2 regions of the Pseudomonas sp. B21-031 genome follow, and region 1 is predicted to be linked to the other one. Evidence: predicted binding sites of a transcription regulator. Region 1 holds the regulator's gene; the other holds the start of a gene.
What was found. Region 1 encodes sigma-54, which starts transcription at its own class of promoters, with help from an activator protein. Its sites were predicted from a motif close to ANTGGCATNNANNTTGCTNT; they were not measured.

Region 1 (10,461 bases):
GGTGACCGGGCCGTCAGCCAGCAGGGTCGCCGCCAGAATCGGCAATGCCGCGTTCTTCGCGCCCGAAATGCGGATCTCGCCGTCAAGGCGAGCGCCGCCAGTAATAATCAGTTTGTCCATTGGAGTCTCGCCGCCAAGTTGGCTCAGGTGCGCTCAGCCCAGGCTGCGCTGCTGAAAAATTTCATGGTTACCGCATGGATGCTGCCATTGGCGATCCAGGGATTAAGGTGAGCATAGATCGCCTGCTGACGCTTGACCGGGCTCAGGCCAGCCAACTCGTCGCTGATCACGTTCAACTGGAAGTTGCAGCCTTCGCCTTCAACTTCGACCCGGGATCCCGGCAATTTTTCTTCAAGGAAGCTTTTAACTTCTACGGCCTGCATGCTCAACCTCAATCGGCGCCCGATGCGCACGGGTCGGCCATCATACAAAAAAGCCCCTCGCCTGCGAAGCCCACTGAGGGCGTGCGCTGACCGAGGGGCCATCCTTCAATGCACTGCCATCAAGTAGCCAGCACTTCATCGAGGTCATAGACCCCGGCAATTTCCCGCATGTCTTCGGGCATACCGCGTACCTCGAAGGCCTTGCCGGCCGCCTGGGCATCGCGGATAAACGCCAGCAGCAGCGACAGGCCGACGCTGGACGATTTCGCCACGGCCGAGCAATCCAGCACCATGTGCGGCTCGCGCGAGGCGTCGATCAATGCCTTGCCTTGCTTGCGCAAGGCCGGGCCACTGCGATAGTCCAGCACGCCTGCCAGGCGCAACACGCCTGGCTCGGCCATGCTTACCCCGGCCTCGCTCATTTCACTTCCTTGTCAGGCGAGCTGTCGGCAGCCTGCTTGGCCTTGGCCACTTCACCGGCCCAACCATCGATGGTCTTGTCCAGGTTGTTGCCGTTGCGCTGCATGGCATCGGCGAACTGGTCGCGGAACAGTTTGCCGATGTTGATACCGTTGACGATGACGTTACGCACCTTCCACTCGCCGGCAATGTTCTCCAGGGTGTACTGCACCGGGTACACGGCGCCGTTGTTACCGGTCACCTTCATGCCGACGCTGGCACGCTTGCCGTCATCAGCCTTGGCCGGGTCAACGACGATGCCCTGGTTGTTGTATTCCAGCAGGGCGTTGCCATAGAACTGCATCAGGCTGCGCTTGAAGTTCTCCTGGAAGCGCTGCATCTGCTCAGGCGTGGCCTTGCGTGAATACTTCACGGTCATGATGCTGCGGGAAATGCCGTCAGCGTCCACCACCGGGCCCAGGATGCGGTTGAGCGCATCGTAGAAGGCGTTGGGGTTGGACTTGTACTGATCCTTGTTGGCCTTGAGGTCGCCAAGCAATTCGTTGGTCGTGCCTTGCACCACATCGTGAGGCGTCTGCGCCGCCACGGTCAGCAAAGGGAAGGCCGCCAGCAGGACCAGCAGGCCACGTCGCAGGATCGAAATCATGGAAACTCCTTAATTAGCCGGTTGCGCTTCTTTCGGTTCCTTGCCAACGGAGTTGAGCAGGAACTTGCCAATCAGATCTTCCAGCACCAGTGCCGACTGGGTGTCATGGATGGTCGCGCCATCCTTGAGCACGTCGTCTTCGCCGCCCACGCTGATGCCGATGTACTTCTCGCCCAGCAACCCGGCGGTCAGGATCGAAGCAGTGGAGTCGGTCGGCAGGTTGTCGACGGTCTTGTCCAGTTGCAACGTCACCCGACCGGTGTAGGAATCACGGTCCAGATCGATGGCGGTGACCTTGCCGATCGTCACACCGGCCATGGTCACTTTAGCTCTGACCGTCAAACCGGCGATATTGTCGAAGTACGCATAAACTTTATAGGTATCGCTGCTCGGGCTGGCCGACAGCCCGCTGACTCGCAGGGCCAGCAGCAGCAGCGCCAGGATCCCGGCCAGGAGGAACAGGCCGACACCGATTTCCAGGGTGCGGTTTTGCATCAGAAATCTCCAAACATCAAGGCGGTCAGAATAAAGTCCAGACCCAGGACAGCCAACGAGGCATAGACCACGGTCTTGGTGGTGGCACGGCTGATCCCTTCTGAGGTGGGCTCACAGTCGTACCCCTGGAATACGGCGATCCAGGTGGTGACGAAGGCGAACACCAGGCTCTTGATCAAGCCGTTCAGCACGTCGTCGGTGAAGGAAACACTGTTCTGCATGTTGGCCCAGAACGAGCCCTCGTAGACGCCCAGCCAATCCACGGCGACCCACGACCCACCCCAGATGCCAACCACGCTGAAGATCAGCGCCAGCAGCGGCAGCGAGATGAAGCCGGCCCACAGGCGTGGCGCAACGATGTACTTGAGCGGGTCGACGCCGATCATTTCCAGGCTCGACAGCTGCTCGGTGGACTTCATGTTGCCGATTTCGGCGGTCAGCGCAGAACCTGCGCGGCCGGCGAACAACAGTGCGGTCACCACCGGTCCGAGCTCACGCAACAGGGTCAAGGCCACCATCTGCCCAACAGCCTGTTCAGAGCCGTACTTGGTCAGGATGCTGTAGCCCTGCAGCGCCAGCACCATGCCGATGAACACACCGGACACGACGATGATCGCCAGCGACAGCACGCCCACCGAGTACAGCTGCTTGGTCAGCAGTTGGAAGCCACCGCCAATGCCGCCACGCCCGATCAGCGCATGGAACAGGAACAGACAGGAACGCCCGAGCACGGCCAGCACGTCGATCGCCGAGCGACCGAACAGGCGAACACGTTCGAGTAAGGATTTTCTGCGCATCAACGCGCCCCCAGCAGGTCGGCGCGGTAATCAGGCGCGGGAAAGTGGAAGGGTACCGGGCCATCCGGGTCGCCTTTCATGAACTGGCGAATACGCGGGTTGTCCGACCCCATCAGCTCGTCAGGCGTGCCCTGCCCCAGCACCTGGCCATCCCCTACCACGTAGATGTAGTCGGCAATGCTGGCGGTTTCGGCCAGGTCGTGGGAAACCACGATGCTGGTGATGCCCAGGGCATCGTTGAGCAGGCGGATCAGGCGCACCAGTACCCCCATGGCGATCGGGTCCTGGCCGACGAACGGTTCGTCGTACATGAGGATCTGCGGGTCCAGGGCGATCGCACGCGCCAACGCCACCCGGCGCTTCATGCCACCGGACAGTTCGTCAGGCATCAGGTCGATGGCACCGCGCAGGCCGACAGCCTGCAGCTTCATCAACACGATGTCGCGAATCATCTCTTCCGACAGCTGGGTATGCACGCGCAGCGGGAAGGCCACGTTCTCGAACACATCGAGGTCAGTGAACAGCGCGCCACTCTGGAACAGCACGCCCATCTGCTTGCGCGCGTCGAACAGGTCGCTGCGCGACAGCGTCGGCAGGTTCTGCCCGGCTACCCATACCTCGCCGCTGGACGGACGCAGTTGCGCCCCCATCAGGCGTAGCAATGTGGTCTTGCCGCAACCCGATGGCCCCATGATGCCGGTGACCTTGCCGCGGGGGATGCGTATGTCGACATTGCTGAAAATGCTGCGCGAACCGCGCTTGAAGGTCACTCCCTTCAACTCGACCGCGTAGGCGCTATCCACACTCATCTAGACTCCTTGCTAGTGCAGCCTCGTCCTAGTGGACGCTTGCCCTCATCGTGAAGGCACACGCGCCCCTGACAGGCCGAATAGCGGCGAACTATAGCACCGCTGACAGGGCGGCCCCAAGGCCATGGAACGTGTCGTTCAGCACAACGACAGACTTCCATGGCATTTGCCGGGCAATCGAAAGGATGAGGCTTTCTTCCATTGCGGCTATAATCGCCGCCTTTTCATCAGGCATTGTTTGACGACATGAGCCAATCCAGTGAGCTGATCCAGTCCGCCCTGCGCACCTTGCGCCTCGAAGTCGAGGCCGTGGAAAGCCTGGCGCCGCGTATCGACGCCAACTTCGTCAAGGCCTGCGAGCTGATTCTGGCCAGCAAAGGCCGGGTCGTGGTGGTCGGCATGGGCAAGTCGGGGCATATCGGCAACAAGATCGCCGCCACCCTGGCCAGCACCGGCACGCCTGCGTTCTTCGTACACCCCGCCGAAGCCAGCCATGGCGACATGGGCATGATCACCCGGGACGATGTCATCCTGGCCCTGTCCAATTCTGGCAGCACTGCAGAAATCATCACCTTGCTGCCGCTGATCAAGCGCCTCGGCATCCAGCTGATCAGCCTGACCGGCAATGCCGATTCGCCCCTGGCCCAGGCTGCCGAGGTCAACCTCGACGCTCGCGTCACCCAGGAGGCCTGCCCGCTGAACCTGGCCCCCACCTCTTCGACCACCGCAGCGCTGGTGCTGGGCGACGCCCTGGCCATCGCCCTGCTCGAAGCCCGTGGCTTCACTGCCGAAGACTTCGCCTTTTCGCACCCCGGAGGCGCCCTTGGCCGCCGCCTGCTGCTCAAGGTCGAGAACGTGATGCACGCAGGCGCCGAACTGCCCCAGGTGCCACGCGGCACCCTGCTCAAGGACGCGCTGCTGGAAATGTCACGCAAAGGCCTGGGCATGACCGTGATCCTCGAACCGGACGGCAAACTGGCCGGGATCTTCACCGACGGCGACCTGCGCCGCAGCCTGGACCGCAATATCGACATGCACACCACCTTGATCGACCAGGTGATGACCGTGCATGGCAAGACCGCCCGCGCCGAAATGCTGGCCGCCGAGGCCCTGAAAATCATGGAAGACCACAAGATCAACGCGCTGGTGGTGGTCGACCAGGACGACCGCCCGACCGGCGCCCTGAACATGCACGACTTGTTGCGCGCCGGAGTAATGTAAATGACCCAGGATTTGATTCAACGTGGCCAGGCCATCAAGCTTGCCGTGTTCGACGTTGACGGCGTGCTCACCGACGGCCGCCTGTACTTCCTCGAAGACGGCAGCGAGTTCAAGACCTTCAACACCCTCGACGGCCAGGGCATCAAGATGCTCATGGCATCGGGCGTGACCACCGCAATCATCAGCGGGCGCAAAACCCCGGTGGTCGAGCGCCGTGCGAAAAACCTCGGCATCCCGCACCTGTACCAGGGCCGCGAGGACAAATTGGTGGTACTCGACGGCTTGCTCGCCGAACTCGGCCTAAGCTATGAACAAGTCGCCTACCTGGGCGACGACCTGCCCGACCTGCCGGTGATCCGCCGGGTCGGCCTGGGCATGGCGGTGGCCAACGCCGCCCCCTTCGTTCGCCAACATGCGCACGGGGTGACCCAGGCCCGCGGCGGTGAAGGCGCGGCGCGTGAATTTTGTGAACTGATCATGCAGGCCCAGGGCACCCTGGACGCTGCCAACGCACATTACCTTTAAGGCTGCTCATGTTCAGCAAGAAAGCCCGCAATATTGTGCTGCTCGTGGCCATCGGCGCCCTGCTGGCGGCGATCGGCTACTGGAATGTCAGCCCCGAGAGCTTCCTCGACCAGCCCACGGCCCAGGTCGACGAGAGCGCCATCGACTACTACGCGATCAATGCCCACAGCGTGCAGTTCCTGCCCGACGGCAAGTTGCAGTACGAAATGACCGCCGACAAGGTCGAACACCTGACGGCCACCGAAGTCACACTGGTGACCACGCCAGACCTGCACATGTACCGCGGCACCGAGTACCCGTGGCACGTGCAAAGCGTCCGTGCCGAGGTTAACCCGGACGGCACCGAGGTCGAGCTGATCGACCAGGTGCGCATTGCCCGCACCGACGAAAAGAAGCGTGAAACGATTATCACCAGCTCACGCATGACCGTATTCCCGCAGAAGCAATATGCGCAGACCGAGCAAGCCGTTAGAATCGACGGCGCCGGTGGCACGACCACGGGCAAAGGAATGAAAGCGTATTTGAAAGAAGGCAGGATGGACCTGCTCTCTAACGTAAGAGGACAGTATGAGGCTCGTTAAAACCCTCCCCCTTTTGCTCAGCCTGAGCGCAGCACTGGGAAGCGCGAGCGCCTTCGCACTGCCGACCGACCGTGACCAGCCTATCCGCATCCAGGCCGACAACGCGCACCTGGACGACAAGCAAGGCGTGGCCACCTACACCGGTGACGTGATCATCACCCAAGGCTCGATGATGATCAAAGGCAACACCGTGACCATGACCCGTACCACCAGCGGCGACGTCGACGTGGTCACCTCAGTGGGCAACCTGGCTTACTTCGAGCAGCAGCAGAGCGCCGCCAAACCGGACAAAATGAAAGGCTGGGCGGTAACCATTCAGTACCAGGCGCAGAAAGACTTGGTGATCCTCACCGACCGCGCCAAGGTCGAGAATGAAGGCAACACCACTGAAGGCGAGAAGATCGTCTACAACTCCAAGACCCAGGTTGCGACCGCCGGTCGTGGTGGCAACGTGACTCAACCACGTCAGCGCATCGACATGGTGATCCAGCCGAAGAAGAAGGCCGAGTAAATGGCAACCCTCAAAGCCCAGCACCTGGCCAAGAGCTACAAGGGTCGGCAAGTCGTGCGCGACGTCAGCCTGTCGATCGACAGCGGCCAGATCGTCGGCCTGCTTGGCCCCAACGGCGCCGGCAAGACCACCTGCTTCTACATGATCGTCGGCCTGGTCCAGGCTGAGCAAGGGCGCGTGCTGATCGACAACCTCGATGTCAGCCACCAGCCCATGCACGGTCGCGCGCGTGCCGGCATCGGCTACCTGCCGCAGGAAGCTTCGATCTTCCGCAAGCTGTCGGTGGCCGACAACATCATGGCGATCCTCGAGACCCGCAAGGAGCTCGACCGCGACGGCCGCCGCAAGGAGCTGGAAAGCCTGCTGCAGGAGTTCCACATCAGCCACATCCGCGACAACCTCGGCATGAGCCTCTCGGGTGGCGAACGCCGCCGTGTCGAGATCGCACGCGCCCTGGCGACCGCACCGAAGTTCATCCTGCTCGACGAACCCTTCGCGGGCGTCGACCCGATTTCCGTCGGTGACATCAAGCAGATCATCCACCACCTCAAGGCCAAGGGCATCGGCGTACTGATCACCGACCACAACGTGCGCGAGACCTTGGATATCTGCGAAACCGCCTATATCGTCAATGATGGCCGACTGATCGCCGAAGGCGACGCCGAGACCATCCTGGCCAACGAACTGGTCAAAGAGGTTTACCTGGGTCACGAGTTCCGGCTCTGACCCCGGGACGCACCTGGAGCACTGGCAAATCGACCCTGTCGGGGTTTAAGTTGTTACGGTGCTCTAGGCAAACGCTACAATTTAAGGCATAAAACTTGCTTGAATTTGGCGCTGCGGCGCCCTCGTGTAGTGGATGGCGCATGCGCGCCGGCGAACAAGGTATTAAGCCCCTGCCATGAAACCATCGCTCGTCCTAAAAATGGGCCAGCAACTGACGATGACTCCTCAGTTGCAACAGGCCATCCGCCTCCTCCAGCTCTCTACCCTGGACCTCCAACAGGAAATCCAGGAAGCGCTGGAATCGAACCCGATGCTCGAACGTCAGGAAGACGGCGAGGACTTCGACAACAGCGACCCGATGGCCGATAACGCCGAGAACAAACCGGTCGCCGAAGTCCAGGACAACAGCTTCCAGGAAAGCACCAACAGTGCCGAAAACCTGGAAGACGGCGAGTGGGGCGAGCGAATCCCCAACGAGCTGCCCGTCGATACCGCCTGGGAAGACATCTACCAGACCAGCGCCAGCAGCCTGCCGAGCAACGATGACGACGAGTGGGACTTCACCACCCGCACATCGGCCGGCGAAAGCCTGCAAAGCCACCTGCTGTGGCAGTTGAACCTGGCGCCGATGTCCGACACCGATCGCCTGATCGCCGTCACCCTGATCGACAGCATCAATGGCCAGGGCTACCTCGAAGACACCCTCGAAGAGATCTGCGCCGGTTTCGACCCCGAACTGGATATCGAGCTGGACGAGGTCGAAGCGGTCTTGCACCGCATTCAGCAGTTCGAGCCTGCCGGCATCGCCGCACGCAACCTGGGCGAATGCCTGCTGCTGCAACTGCGCCAGCTACCGGCCAGCACGCCGTGGATGGCCGAGGCCAAACGCCTGGTCACCGACTTCATCGACCTGCTCGGCAGCCGCGACTACAGCCAGCTGATGCGGCGCATGAAGATCAAGGAAGACGAGCTGCGCCAGGTCATCGAACTGGTGCAAAGCCTCAACCCGCGCCCTGGCTCGCAGATCGAATCGAGCGAGCCCGAGTACGTCGTGCCCGACGTCATCGTGCGCAAAGACAGCGACCGCTGGCTGGTGGAGTTGAACCAGGAAGCCATCCCGCGCCTGCGCGTCAACCCGCAATACGCAGGCTTTGTCCGCCGCGCCGACACCAGCGCCGACAACACCTTCATGCGCAATCAGCTGCAAGAAGCGCGCTGGTTCATCAAGAGCCTGCAAAGCCGCAACGAAACCCTGATGAAAGTGGCCACGCAGATCGTCGAGCATCAGCGCGGCTTCCTCGACCATGGCGACGAAGCGATGAAGCCGTTGGTCCTGCATGACATCGCCGAAGCCGTCGGCATGCACGAGTCGACCATTTCGCGGGTCACCACGCAAAAATACATGCACACGCCCCGCGGCATCTACGAACTGAAATACTTTTTCTCAAGCCACGTCAGCACCGCTGAAGGCGGAGAATGCTCGTCCACAGCGATCCGCGCGATCATCAAGAAACTGGTTGCGGCGGAAAATCAGAAAAAGCCATTGAGTGACAGCAAGATCGCTGGTTTACTGGAGGCACAAGGCATCCAGGTAGCCCGTCGCACCGTCGCCAAGTACCGCGAGTCTCTCGGCATCGCACCGTCGAGCGAGCGCAAGCGACTGATGTAGCACCTGGTATGTGCCACAGCGTTTTTGGGGCAGGTGCAAGACTTGCCTCTTTATGCACGGGCAATAAAGGAGAAGCTGTATGCAAGTCAATATCAGTGGACAGCATGTAGAAGTCACCCAGCCGCTGCGCGATTATGTGCTTGAAAAGCTCGCCCGCGTGGAAAGTCACTTCGACAAGATCACTAACGTGCAGGTCATCATGAAGGTCGAGAAGCTGCAGCAGAAGGTCGAAGCGACCCTGCAGATTCCGGGCGGTGAAGTGGTAGCCAACGCGGAACACGAAGACATGTATGCAGCGATCGACGCCTTGGCCGACAAGCTCGACCGCCAACTGAAAAAACACAAGGAAAAACAGCAAAGCCTGCTGCAAGGTGCAGCTGCCCGCTGATCCCCCTCATCCATGATCCGACTTGAAACCATCCTGACCCCCGGCCGTTCCCTCGTGAACGTGCCGGGAGGCAGTAAGAAGCGCGCCCTCGAAAAGGTCGCCAATCTCATCGCCAACCAAGTGCCAGAACTGGAGATGCAAGACGTCTTCGAAAAACTGGTCGCCCGTGAAAAGCTCGGTTCGACCGGGTTCGGCAACGGCATCGCCATCCCCCACTGCCGACTCGAAGGATGCACCGCCCCGGTCAGCGCATTGCTGCACCTGGAGGCACCGATCGACTACGACGCCATCGATGGCGCACCCGTGGACCTGCTGTTCGTCCTGCTGGTGCCCGAAGCTGCCACCGATGCGCACCTGGAACTGCTGCGCCAGATCGCCAGCATGCTCGATCGCAAAGAGGTTCGTGATCGCCTGCGTGCCGCCAGCAGTGACGAGGCCCTGTACCAGGTTGTCCTGGACGTACAGAACGAGCACTGAACATGCACCTGATCATCGTCAGCGGCCGGTCCGGCTCCGGCAAGAGCACCGCCCTCGATGTCCTGGAAGACAACGGTTTCTATTGCATCGACAACCTTCCCGCCGGGCTGCTACCGCAGCTTGCGGAAGATGCCTTGATCAATACCGAGTTGCTGCAACCCAAGGTCGCCGTGTCGATTGACGCGCGCAACCTGCCCAGCCACCTGACGCGTTTCCCCGAGCTGCTTGAAGAGGCCCGCGCCCGGCATATCAAGTGTGATGTGCTGTACCTGGATGCCGACGAAGACACCCTGCTCAAGCGCTTTTCGGAGACTCGTCGGCGTCACCCGCTGACCAATGCCAACCGTTCCCTGGCAGAGGCGATACGCGTGGAAAGCGACATGCTGGGGCCGATCGCCGACCTTGCCGACCTCAAGATCGACACCACCAGCCTCAACCTTTACCAGTTGCGCGACTCGATCAAGCTGCGCCTGCTCAACCAGCCAGAGCCTGGCACCGCGTTCCTGGTCGAATCCTTTGGCTTCAAACGGGGTATGCCGGTCGATGCCGACCTGGTGTTCGACGTGCGCTGCCTGCCCAACCCCTACTGGAAGCCCGAATTGCGTGAGCATTCTGGTCTCGAACAACCGGTAATCGACTACCTCGCCGCCCAGCCGGACGTCGAAGAGATGTTCAACGACATTTCCAGCTACCTGCTTAAATGGCTGCCCCGCTTCGCCGCCAGTAACCGCGCCTATGTCACCATCGCCATTGGCTGCACCGGTGGCCATCACCGGTCGGTGTACCTGACCGAACGCCTCGGCACGTTGCTGC
Region 2 (10,461 bases), 2.7 Mb from region 1:
GTGCCTGGTGCCGGTGGCAATGACCCGGCGCATCCACCCGGCGCCTTTGCGGCCGGCGCCGATGGAACCGAAATTTTTCATCAAGCGCGTGCCGCAGTCACTCAGTACGGTGCTGGGCTCGGGCTTGATCGTCGGTTCGTTCTACGGCCTCGCGCCGCTGTACGCCTCCAGCCAGGGGTTGAGCACCGAGCAGATCGGTCTGTTCATGGGTAGCTGCATCTTTGCCGGGCTGGTGGTGCAGTGGCCATTGGGCTGGCTGTCTGACCGTTACGACCGCGCGGTGCTGATCCGCAGTGCCGCGGTGGGGCTGGCGCTGGCCTCGGCGCCCTTGGCGATTTTGCCCAGCGTGCCGCTGGAGCTGCTGTTCGGTATCGGCTTTGTCATCTCGTTGCTGCAGTTCTGCCTGTATCCGTTGGCGGTGGCGTTTTCCAATGACCATGTGGAGAGCGAGCGCCGCGTTTCGCTGACGGCCATGCTGCTGGTCACCTATGGTGTCGGCGCCTGTATCGGGCCACTGGCGGCAGGGGTATTGATGAAGGTGTTGGGCGCGCAGATGCTCTATGCCTTCTTCGTGTTCTTCGCGCTGGTGCTGGTGTGGCGCATTCGGCCGAAAGCGGTCACCGGGCTGCACCAGGTGCAGGACGCTCCATTGGGCCACGTGGCGATGCCAGCGGCTGGTTCGCCGTTGTCGGCGGCGCTCGACCCGCGGGTCGATGAGCAGACCGTGCAGGATGTGATGCAGACGCCGGTGGCGGCCGAGGATACCGAAGAAGAGCAGGCGGCGAGTGAGCGTGGTGTCAAACCTGAGGTCGAGGTCGACAGGTCGGTGTGACGCGGCGTGGGCACCGATGAAGGGGCGCTGCTAGCTTCATCGGTGGGCCACGCGGCAGTCATTCAACCTTGATGTCGTGCAGGTGGAATCTCAAGATATCGCCTTCTTTGTTACCGGCGTGCAAGAACCAGTTACGTAGCGGTGGGCTGGTTCTTGAGTATCGCGCCTCCACTTGCGCGACTCTGTGGCCCTCTTTGTCACGCAGGTAGAACTCGACATTCTCGGCGCTCTCCAGGTCGCCATCCCATGTGCCGAGCAATTCCATTTTCCACGTGTCCTGCAAGGCGGGCAGCCGGGCCAGTAGGCTGGGTGGGAAGATGCAGTTGGCAAGATCATCCCCCCACGCATACCCATACAAGCCCAGCCAGCCGTTTGAGTTCTGCTCGAGCCGGCCGCTGAGAAACTTTGGGCCCGTCGCGCAGTTGATCTTGTAATAGAGGCGGTTTTTCGTTGCCTCGATGAAGGTGAAGGTGAATTCGATCGGCCTGAAGCTGACGGAGTCGCCTCGCTTGTAATCGGTGCACAGCCAGCCGTCCTGGTCGGCGGAAAAAAACGGATGGGCCCATAAAGGCGTATCGATCACCCCGACCTGGCCGTATTGGCAATGCAGCGCGGCTGTGAATGTTGAACGAATCATAGAGTCCCGGCTCCTGAAGGCGCCTGAAGTCGGCGCGGCGCAAGCCACACTATGCAGTCGGTCAAATAACGGTAACGGGGAATCCCTTCTGGCTACAGCGATGGGGCCGCGCAGCAGCCCCTTCGGCCTTCGCTGAAAGCCAGGCAGGCGGATCAGTAATCGTCTTTATCGAACCGACGCGCTTCGCGCTGCAGCTGGTAGACGAAACTCTCGATCTTGCGCTGCGCCTGGCCACTGAGGTTATGGAAGCGCACGCCCGCGAAGGTGGTGTTGATGCGCTCCTCGAAGTGCAGATGGCGCAGTTCGACCATGGTGTCCACCAGGCCCAGCGGGTTGCCAGCCTTGAAGCGCTCGTACACCTGGCCCAGTTGCAGGCGATCCTCGACGTTGCCGTCGAAACGCAATTTGCAGCCGGTGGCGGAGATGTCCAGCAGCTTGCCGCGCAGGGCGCCGTTGCCTTTGAGGTGGGTGCCGTCGAGGATGATGTCGACCAGTTGCGACAGCTTCAGCGCAGCACGGAAGGCGTTGCGGCGCTGGTGGTAGGTCATTTCTTCAGGCATTGCGCCGCGGTAGCAGCGGTGGCCGTCGACTTCACTGATGGTCAGCGGGGCATTGCATTCCCAGGCGATGCGCACGCCATCGTGGAAGCCCTCGACGCGGAACGGTTCGCCGTTCTCGATGAATTTTTCCCCGTCGCGGGGGATCATCTCGTCCAGTGCCAGGGTATTGCTGTCGCGGTCGACATGCACCACGTAGCTCTGGAAGCGCTGGCTGCGATCAGGGAAGGTGATGATCAGGGGGTCATGGCTTTCCTGCAGCTGTCGCAGGTTGGCCGCGATCTCCAAAGGCGTACTGAGCACCTTTGGCGGCTGCGGGGCATCGGCTTCATTGAACACGGCTAATCACTCTCCAGGCAAAAACGACACACGCAAGTAACGGCATTTTGCCAGTATGTGACGTGGCTTGATAGAAGTATCACACTTGGCTGAGGGCGCGCGGCTTGGCCAGCAGCGAGGTGCTGCCGCGGCTGTCGTAGAGCGACGGAGAATCGCCACCCATGAGGATTCTGACCTGATTGTTGGTGATGTGTTGCTGCACCTGGATGATCCGGCCGTTGGTCTCGTTGACCTGCTGGCAGGTGTCCATCAGTTGCGAGAGCATGTCCAGCCGTTGCAGCATCGCCTCGCCATGCTGTGACTGCGCGGCCACTGCCTGCACACCGGCGCGGTCGGCGCTGAGGCCGAGGCTGGTGAGCAAGTGGCTGCGCCGCTGCCCATGCTGCTCGAGCAAGATGATCAATGACTGCTTGCGGGCCAGGATCTGTTCCAGCAGCGCCATGTCGCGGCCATGCAGGGCAATCGCTTCTTTTTGAAGAAGGTCGAGCAGTTCCTGCATCGGGGCGATGTCATCTTCGATCAGTTGCAGCAAGGTGGTGTCGTGCATGGCTAACTCTTGGCTTTAGTAAGCGTCCGTGAAGTCAGCGCGCCGAACGGTCAGCGCTGGGCTTCGAAATCGAGCAGTTTGCTGGCAACCCGGCCGGCATCGACCTGGTAGCTGCCATCGGCGATGGCCTGTTTCAACTGGGCCACGCGGGCGCTGTTGACGACGGGCTGGTCGCGCAGCGTATCGCTGACCTTCTGCAACTGCTGTGCCTCTTGGCTGAGGTGTACTGCCTCTCCGCTGGCGCTGGTGCCTTTTGGCGCTTCCGGGCTGGCAGCGGCCTTATCGGCGCTGCCGGCCGCAGCATTGCCGCGAACGCCGCCCGTAACGGACGGAGAGTTATTCAAACGACTGAAGTCGATGACCATGATCAGAAACCCCTGGGTATTTGGACGCTTGCCTTGTTTTCGGCCAACCCGAAAGAAACTTTAGGCCCAATTGCGTAGCCGCCTGTCAGCAAGCCCGCGAACCCGTTTTCTGACACAGTTTAGGAAAAGCGGTTCCACACCGCCAGCACAATGCCGCTACATCGTCACCTCGACCTGGCCGGGGCCGGTCACCCTGGCCTTGATCACCCGTTTGGAATTCAGGTTGCGCACCCGGATCTGTTCGCTCAGGCCGCCCTTGCTCAACGCTTCGCCGGGCATGCGCACGCTCAGGCTGCCGCTGCGGGCGATGATCACCACCTGGTCGCCCTTGCGCACCACCTCCGCTTGCTCAAGGTGCTGCGGGGTAAGGACCTGGTCGATGACCGTGGGGCGTAGCATCTTCATGCCCACCGCCTGGTCCAGCTCACTGAGAAAACCTTGGCCAAGGGTGCCGACATCGCGCTCGCGCAGCGCCACGTCGCCTTCGCCTACCACGTTGTCACGCTTGAGCGGGCGGGTGACCACCACCACGTCGCGGAACAGCCGCACCGTTGCCGGCACGAACACGGTCCACGGCGCGGCACTGTCGCAGCGGACCCGCACCGTGACCCGGCCCAGCGGCTGCGCGGGGCTTTCCAGCGACGCGTCCAGCGGCTGACTGCACAGCGGCATGCGCAAGCGCGGGTCAAGGGTGCTGACCTGGATCTCGTAACGGCCGGCGGTCTGGGTGCTGGCCAGATAATCTTCTACGGTGAATTCAAGAAACCCTTGGGTGACACCGATAAGCTGTTCAGGCAAGGTAAAAGCGTCCGCCAGCGTGCGAACGCCGGGCGCCAGCAGGCACAGCGTGGCCAGCGAGCCAGTCAGCAGGTGCGTCAATCGTCGGAAAAATGTCGTTTTCGTGTACATGGCGCTCAAAAAAGCAAAGCCCGTGCCGACTCGGTACCTGAATTGCAACGAAAGGCTGAAACGTTAAGGAGTCTGGCATGGCGGGTGTTATGGATTCGGTCAACCAGCGCACTCAGCTGGTGGGGCAGAATCGCCTGGAATTGTTGCTGTTCCGCCTCAATGGCGGTCAGCTCTACGGCATCAACGTGTTCAAGGTCAGAGAGGTGCTGCAGTGCCCGGCGCTGACCTTGCTGCCCAAGTCACACCCGGTGGTGCGCGGCGTGGCCAACATTCGTGGGGCGACCATCCCGATCCTCGACCTGTCGATGGCCACGGGGTTGGCGCCGCTGCAGGAAGACACGCGCAACAGTTTTGTGATCATCACCGAATACAACACCAAGACCCAGGGCTTCCTGGTGCACTCGGTCGAGCGCATCGTCAACATGAACTGGGAAGAAATCCACCCGCCACCCAAGGGCACCGGCCGCGACCATTACCTGACCGCCGTCACCCGTGTCGACAACCGCATGGTCGAGATCATCGACGTGGAGAAGGTGCTGGCCGAAGTGGCACCGTCGTCCGAACAGGTGTCTGCCGGGGTGGTCGATGCCGAGGTGCAGGACAAGGCCGTACTGCTGCGGGTGCTGACCGTCGACGATTCGTCGGTGGCGCGCAAGCAGGTCAGCCGCTGCCTGCAAACCGTCGGTGTCGAGGTGGTAGCGCTCAACGACGGCCGCCAGGCGCTCAATTACCTGCGCCAGCTGGTGGAGGAGGGCAAGCGGCCGGAAGAAGAGTTCCTGATGATGATCTCGGACATTGAAATGCCAGAAATGGACGGCTATACGCTCACCGCAGAGATCCGCAGCGATCCGCGCATGCAAAAATTGCACATCGTCCTGCATACTTCGCTCTCCGGGGTATTCAACCAGGCGATGGTCAAAAAAGTCGGCGCCGATGATTTCCTGGCCAAGTTCAAGCCGGACGACCTGGCCCAGCGCGTGGTCGACCGGATCAAAGCAACGCATTGAAGCAGCCGGGAGTCCGCTCCCGGCACCAGCGATTGAAAAGAGGCGGCAAGAGTGTCTACGGGTAATTTGGATTTCGAACAGTTCCGGGTCTTCCTGGAGAAAGCCTGTGGCATCCTGCTGGGCGAGAATAAGCAGTACCTGGTCTCCAGCCGTCTCAACAAGCTGATGGAGCAACAGGGCATCAAGAGCCTGGGCGAGCTGGTGCAGCGCATCCAGGCCCAGCCGCGCAGCGGTTTGCGCGAACAGGTGGTCGACGCGATGACGACCAACGAAACCCTGTGGTTCCGCGATTCCTATCCCTTCGAGGTGTTGAAGAACAAGGTCATCCCTGAGTTCATCAAGAACAACCCAGGCCAGCGCCTGCGCATGTGGTCGGCGGCGTGCTCGTCGGGGCAGGAGCCTTACTCGATCTCGATGGCCATCGACGAGTTCGAGCGCAGCAACCTGGGCCAGTTGAAGATGGGTGCACAGATCGTCGCCACCGACCTGTCCGGGACCATGTTGAACAACTGCAAAACCGGTGAATACGATAGCCTGGCCATCGCCCGCGGCCTGTCGCAAGAGCGCCTGCAGCGCTACTTCGACCCTAAAGGGCCGGGGCGTTGGGCGGTCAAGCCGGCCATTCGCAGCCGCGTCGAGTTCCGCTCGTTCAACCTGCTCGACAGCTACGCGAGCCTGGGCAAGTTCGACATCGTGTTCTGCCGCAATGTGCTGATCTACTTTTCGGCCCAGGTGAAGAAGGACATCCTGCTGCGCATCCACAGTACGCTCAAGCCTGGTGGGTACCTGTTCCTGGGTGCCTCGGAGGCGCTGAACGGGTTGCCGGACCATTACCAGATGGTGCAGTGCAGCCCCGGGATCATCTACCAGGCCAAGTAAAGCCAGGCGCGATTCCTGTAGGAGCAGCCTTGCGCTGCGAAGAGGCCGGTGAGGCTGCAGTAGATTTACTGCACTTGCACCGGCCTCTTCGCAGCACAAGGCTGCTCCTACACCGGCCTCTTCGCAGCACAAGGCTGCTCCTACACGGGTCTGGTTTCGGCCGTGGTGGTCTGACGTCAATATTTTGTTTTGCCGCTTTTGCCGCCCGGCGATTGCCGCTTTTCCCTCCCCAAGCGGAAGCACTTTGCCGCTTTTCTGGCATACCGCCTGCCCCCTGCCCCCTCGCAACCCCCTGTTTCCGGGCTTTGCGTCGGTTGGCACAGCCCTTGCTATAGCTTGACCAACGACACTCCGGTCAACCTCCGAAGGTTTCCCCGACATGAGCATCAGTTTCGACAAGGCGCTTGGCATTCACGAAAAGGCCCTGGGCTTCCGCGCCCAGCGCGCCGAAGTGCTGGCCAACAACATCGCCAACGCCGACACGCCCAACTACAAGGCGCGTGACATGGACTTCTCTTCGGTGCTCGCCGCCGAGAGTGAAAAGCAGCAAAGCGGCCGCTTCGCCTTGGACCGCACCAACAGCCGGCACATCGAGGCCGACGGCCTGGCCCTCAGCGACGAGGCGCTCAAATACCGCACGCCGTTGCAGCCGTCGATCGACCAGAACACCGTGGATGCCCAGATCGAGCAATCGAACTACGCGGAAAACGCCATCGGTTTCCAGGCCAGCTTCACCTTGCTCAACAGTAAATTCAAAGGGCTGGTTTCGGCCCTGCGCGGAGAGTAACCATGTCCCTTTCCAGTGTTTTCAACATTGCCGGCAGCGGCATGAGCGCGCAGAACACCCGCCTCAACACCGTGGCCTCGAACATCGCCAACGCCGAGACCGTGTCGTCGAGCATCGACCAGACCTACCGCGCCCGCCACCCGGTGTTCGCCACCACCTTCCAGAACGCACAGGGCGGCGCCAGCCAGTCGCTGTTCGAGGACCAGGGCGAAGCGGGGCAGGGCGTGCAGGTCAAAGGCATCGTCGAAGACCAGAGCAATCTGGAGGCGCGTTACGAGCCCAACCACCCCGCGGCGAACAAGGACGGCTACGTCTACTACCCGAACGTCAACGTGGTTGAAGAAATGGCTGACATGATCTCTGCCAGCCGTGCGTTCCAGACCAACGCCGAACTGATGAACACCGCCAAAAGCATGATGCAGAAAGTCTTGACCTTGGGTCAGTGATAGGAAGCCGACATGACCACGACCAATTCCACCAGTGACGTCGGCAGCGCGTACCTGACCTCGCTGCAAAAGCAGACCAGCAAGACCGACAGCAGCACCGGCGCTGCCGGCAGTGCGCTGGGCAAGGATGCGTTCCTGCAGTTGCTGGTAACGCAGATGAAAAACCAGAACCCGCTCGACCCGCAGGAAAACGGCGAGTTCGTTGCGCAGCTGGCGCAGTTCAGCAGCCTTGAAAGCATGCAGACCCTGAACGACACGGTGAACTACATCGCCGGTTCGTTCCAGTCTTCGCAGGCGTTGCAGGCCTCGTCGCTGGTTGGGCGCAATGTGATCGTCCAGACCGACAAGGCTTTGGTCGACACCAGCAAAGAGATGAAAGGGTCGGTCAACCTGACCTCGTCGAGTACCGCCACGTCTGTCGGCATTTATGACAAAGACGACAAGCTGGTGCGCACCCTGGACCTGGGCTCCAAGGCCGCCGGCAAGGCCGACTTCACCTGGGATGGCCTGGACGACGACGGCGAGGCGTTGGAGGCGGGTACCTACACCTTCAAGGCCACCGCCAGCATCGATGGCACTTCTACGGCCATGACCACCAACCTGCCGGCCACGGTCACCAGCGTGACCATGGGTACCAACGGCGCCGAAATGACGCTCAACCTCGCCGGGCTGGGCAGCGTCGCGCTGTCCAAAGTTCAAACCATTGGCATCTAGGGCCTAAGTTAACGACAGGAGTAGCACATGTCTTTCAATACCGGCCTTAGCGGCCTCAATGCAGCAAACAAGGCCCTGAACGTCACTGGCAACAACATTGCCAACGTCGCCACTACCGGCTTCAAAGCCTCGCGCGCCGAGTTCGCGGATCAGTACTCCAACTCCATCCGCGGCACCAGCGGCGGCAAGACGGTCGTTGGCACTGGCGTGAGAACCGCATCGGTGTCGCAGATGTTCACGCCGGGCAATATCAACGGTACCGGCCAAGCCCTGGACATGGCGATCGACGGCAACGGCTTCTTCGCCTTGAATGACAATGGCTCGAAGATCTACACCCGTGCCGGCATGTTCTACAGCGACAAGGAAGGCAATGTCATCAGCTCGTCGGGCGCCAAGCTGCAAGGTTATGGGGTTGATGGCAATGGCAATGTCGTCCCGGGCGCGCTGACCGACCTGAAAATCGACACGTCCAACCTGACGCCCAACCCTACCGGGCGCATCACTGAGACGCTCAACCTCAAGTCCAGCGATACCGCCCCGGCCGAGTCGCCGTTCGACCCGGGTAACGTCAAGACCTACAACTACACCTTCAACACCGATGTGTATGACAGCCAGGGCAACCTGCACCAGATGAACCAGTACTTCATGAAGGATGCGGGTACTAACTCCTGGACCATGTACACCACCATCGACGGCCGCAACCCAGCCGACCCGTCTTTGACCACCCCGCTGGCAAACACGCTGCCATTCAAAAGTGACGGCACCTTGGACACGGCGCTCATGAACGAGGGTGCAGTGGCAGGTGGGCTCACCATCAACGCCGACAAGACCTTCAACCTGGACGGCTGGGTGCCGGCGCAGAAGACAGTTGCAGGTGTGTGGGCCGCCAACGGCGCTAACGCGCATGCCTCCGGGGTCAAGCTGGACATGATCGCCACCACGCAATACAACGCCGCGTCCGCCACGACCGCCAAGAGCGGTGATGGCTTTGCGACGGGTGAGTTGTCTGGCCTGAGCATTGATGCCAGCGGCAACATGTTCGCCAACTTCACCAACGGTGAGAACAAGGTGATCGGCCAGGTCGCGCTGGTCAACTTCGCCAACCTCCAAGGCCTGACGCCGGTGGGCGGCACTGCCTGGAAAGAGTCCTACACATCGGGCGTGCCTGTTGTCGGCCAACCGGATACCGGGACGCTGGGGCAGATCACCGGCGGCGCGCTGGAAGACTCGAACGTCGATTTGACCGGCGAGCTGGTCAACCTGATCAAGGCGCAGAGCAACTACCAGGCAAACGCCAAGACCATTTCCACTGAAAGCACCATCATGCAGACCATCATCCAGATGAGCTGATGGTGGTTAGTGTGGTGTGTTGTTTTCTGTAATTGGGGCTGCTTTGCAGCCCATCGCCGGCAAGCCAGCGCCTACAGGTCACGCGATCCCTGTAGGCGCTGGCTTGCCGGCGAATGGGCCGCAAAGCGGCCCCAAAATCCCAAAGGTTACCCCCATGAAAAGGCTGCTGCTACTAGCGATTCTCCCCATCCTCGCCATGGCCCCCTTGCTCGCTGCCGCCCCCGCCCCCTTCTACCAATGGCAAAGCCTGGCCACCGGCCGTTTCATGTGCTCGGCCACCAACCCAGGCGAAGGCTGGATGCGCTTTTCCGGCCCCTACAACAACGCCGGTTGCCGGGTGTACTGAGCACTGCCTTGCCGCTCGCGGCAAACATCCGCCGACAAACTGACGGTTTTTGCCCCTCGGCGCGATGCAACCCCTGAATTCATTGGTTTGCGGACCTGGTTCGATTATTGCTTATCCCTGCTCAGTGACAGCGCGGCAGGTACGCGCATAGGAGATGCTGTGGACAAGATGCTTTACGTGGCCATGACCGGCGCCAGCCAGAACGCGCTGGCGCAGAAGGCCCATGCCAACAACCTGGCGAACATTTCCACCAACGGCTTCCAGCGCGACCTGGAGCAGGCGCGCTCGATGCCGGTGTTTGGCGACAGCTTTCCGGCGCGCGCCTTTGCCATGACCGAGCGCCCGGCCACCGACTTCAGCGAAGGCCCGATGGTCGAGACCGGCCGCGAGCTGGACGTGACTGTGACTGGCAAGGGTTTCATCGCTGTGCAGGCGCCGGATGGCAGCGAAGCCTACGTGCGCACCGGCAGCCTGAACATCGACGCCCTGGGCGTGCTGCGTGCCGGCAACGGCATGCCGGTGATCGGCAACGGCGGCCCGATTGCCATTCCGCCAGAGCAAAAGGTGGAAGTGGGTGAGGACGGCACCATCAGCATCCGCGCCATGGGCGAAGACCCGCGCATGATGGCCGAAGTCGACCGCATCAAGCTGGTCAACCCCGACATCAAAAGCCTGACCAAGGGCCTGGACGGCATGATCCACACCACCAATGGCCAACCGGCGGATGCCGACGTCAACGTGCGCGT

Region 2: the regulator sigma-54 is predicted to act here: its motif matches at 6,386-6,405, upstream of flgB (flagellar basal body rod protein FlgB).

The regions. Positions count from the first base shown of each region.
Region 1 is NZ_CP087181.1:1,055,010-1,065,470, reverse strand. Features, by position in the region: gene murA (UDP-N-acetylglucosamine 1-carboxyvinyltransferase) at 1-120, opposite strand, end outside; gene LOY53_RS04825 (BolA family protein) at 144-383, opposite strand; gene LOY53_RS04820 (lipid asymmetry maintenance protein MlaB) at 503-805, opposite strand; gene LOY53_RS04815 (phospholipid-binding protein MlaC) at 802-1,449, opposite strand; gene mlaD (outer membrane lipid asymmetry maintenance protein MlaD) at 1,459-1,944, opposite strand; gene mlaE (lipid asymmetry maintenance ABC transporter permease subunit MlaE) at 1,944-2,741, opposite strand; gene LOY53_RS04800 (ATP-binding cassette domain-containing protein) at 2,741-3,550, opposite strand; gene LOY53_RS04795 (SIS domain-containing protein) at 3,797-4,771, shown strand; gene LOY53_RS04790 (HAD family hydrolase) at 4,772-5,296, shown strand; gene lptC (LPS export ABC transporter periplasmic protein LptC) at 5,305-5,877, shown strand; gene lptA (lipopolysaccharide transport periplasmic protein LptA) at 5,864-6,388, shown strand; gene lptB (LPS export ABC transporter ATP-binding protein) at 6,389-7,114, shown strand; gene LOY53_RS04770 (RNA polymerase factor sigma-54) at 7,290-8,783, shown strand; gene hpf (ribosome hibernation-promoting factor, HPF/YfiA family) at 8,863-9,171, shown strand; gene ptsN (PTS IIA-like nitrogen regulatory protein PtsN) at 9,184-9,648, shown strand; gene rapZ (RNase adapter RapZ) at 9,651-10,461, shown strand, end outside.
Region 2 is NZ_CP087181.1:4,295,433-4,305,893, reverse strand. Features, by position in the region: gene LOY53_RS19190 (MFS transporter) at 1-832, shown strand, start outside; gene LOY53_RS19185 (hypothetical protein) at 891-1,469, opposite strand; gene LOY53_RS19180 (flagellar brake protein) at 1,622-2,365, opposite strand; gene LOY53_RS19175 (flagella synthesis protein FlgN) at 2,445-2,912, opposite strand; gene flgM (flagellar biosynthesis anti-sigma factor FlgM) at 2,963-3,277, opposite strand; gene flgA (flagellar basal body P-ring formation chaperone FlgA) at 3,434-4,186, opposite strand; gene LOY53_RS19160 (chemotaxis protein CheV) at 4,264-5,193, shown strand; gene cheR (protein-glutamate O-methyltransferase CheR) at 5,245-6,072, shown strand; gene flgB (flagellar basal body rod protein FlgB) at 6,452-6,859, shown strand; gene flgC (flagellar basal body rod protein FlgC) at 6,862-7,305, shown strand; gene flgD (flagellar hook assembly protein FlgD) at 7,318-8,019, shown strand; gene flgE (flagellar hook protein FlgE) at 8,047-9,369, shown strand; gene LOY53_RS19130 (hypothetical protein) at 9,524-9,715, shown strand; gene LOY53_RS19125 (flagellar basal body rod protein FlgF) at 9,875-10,461, shown strand, end outside.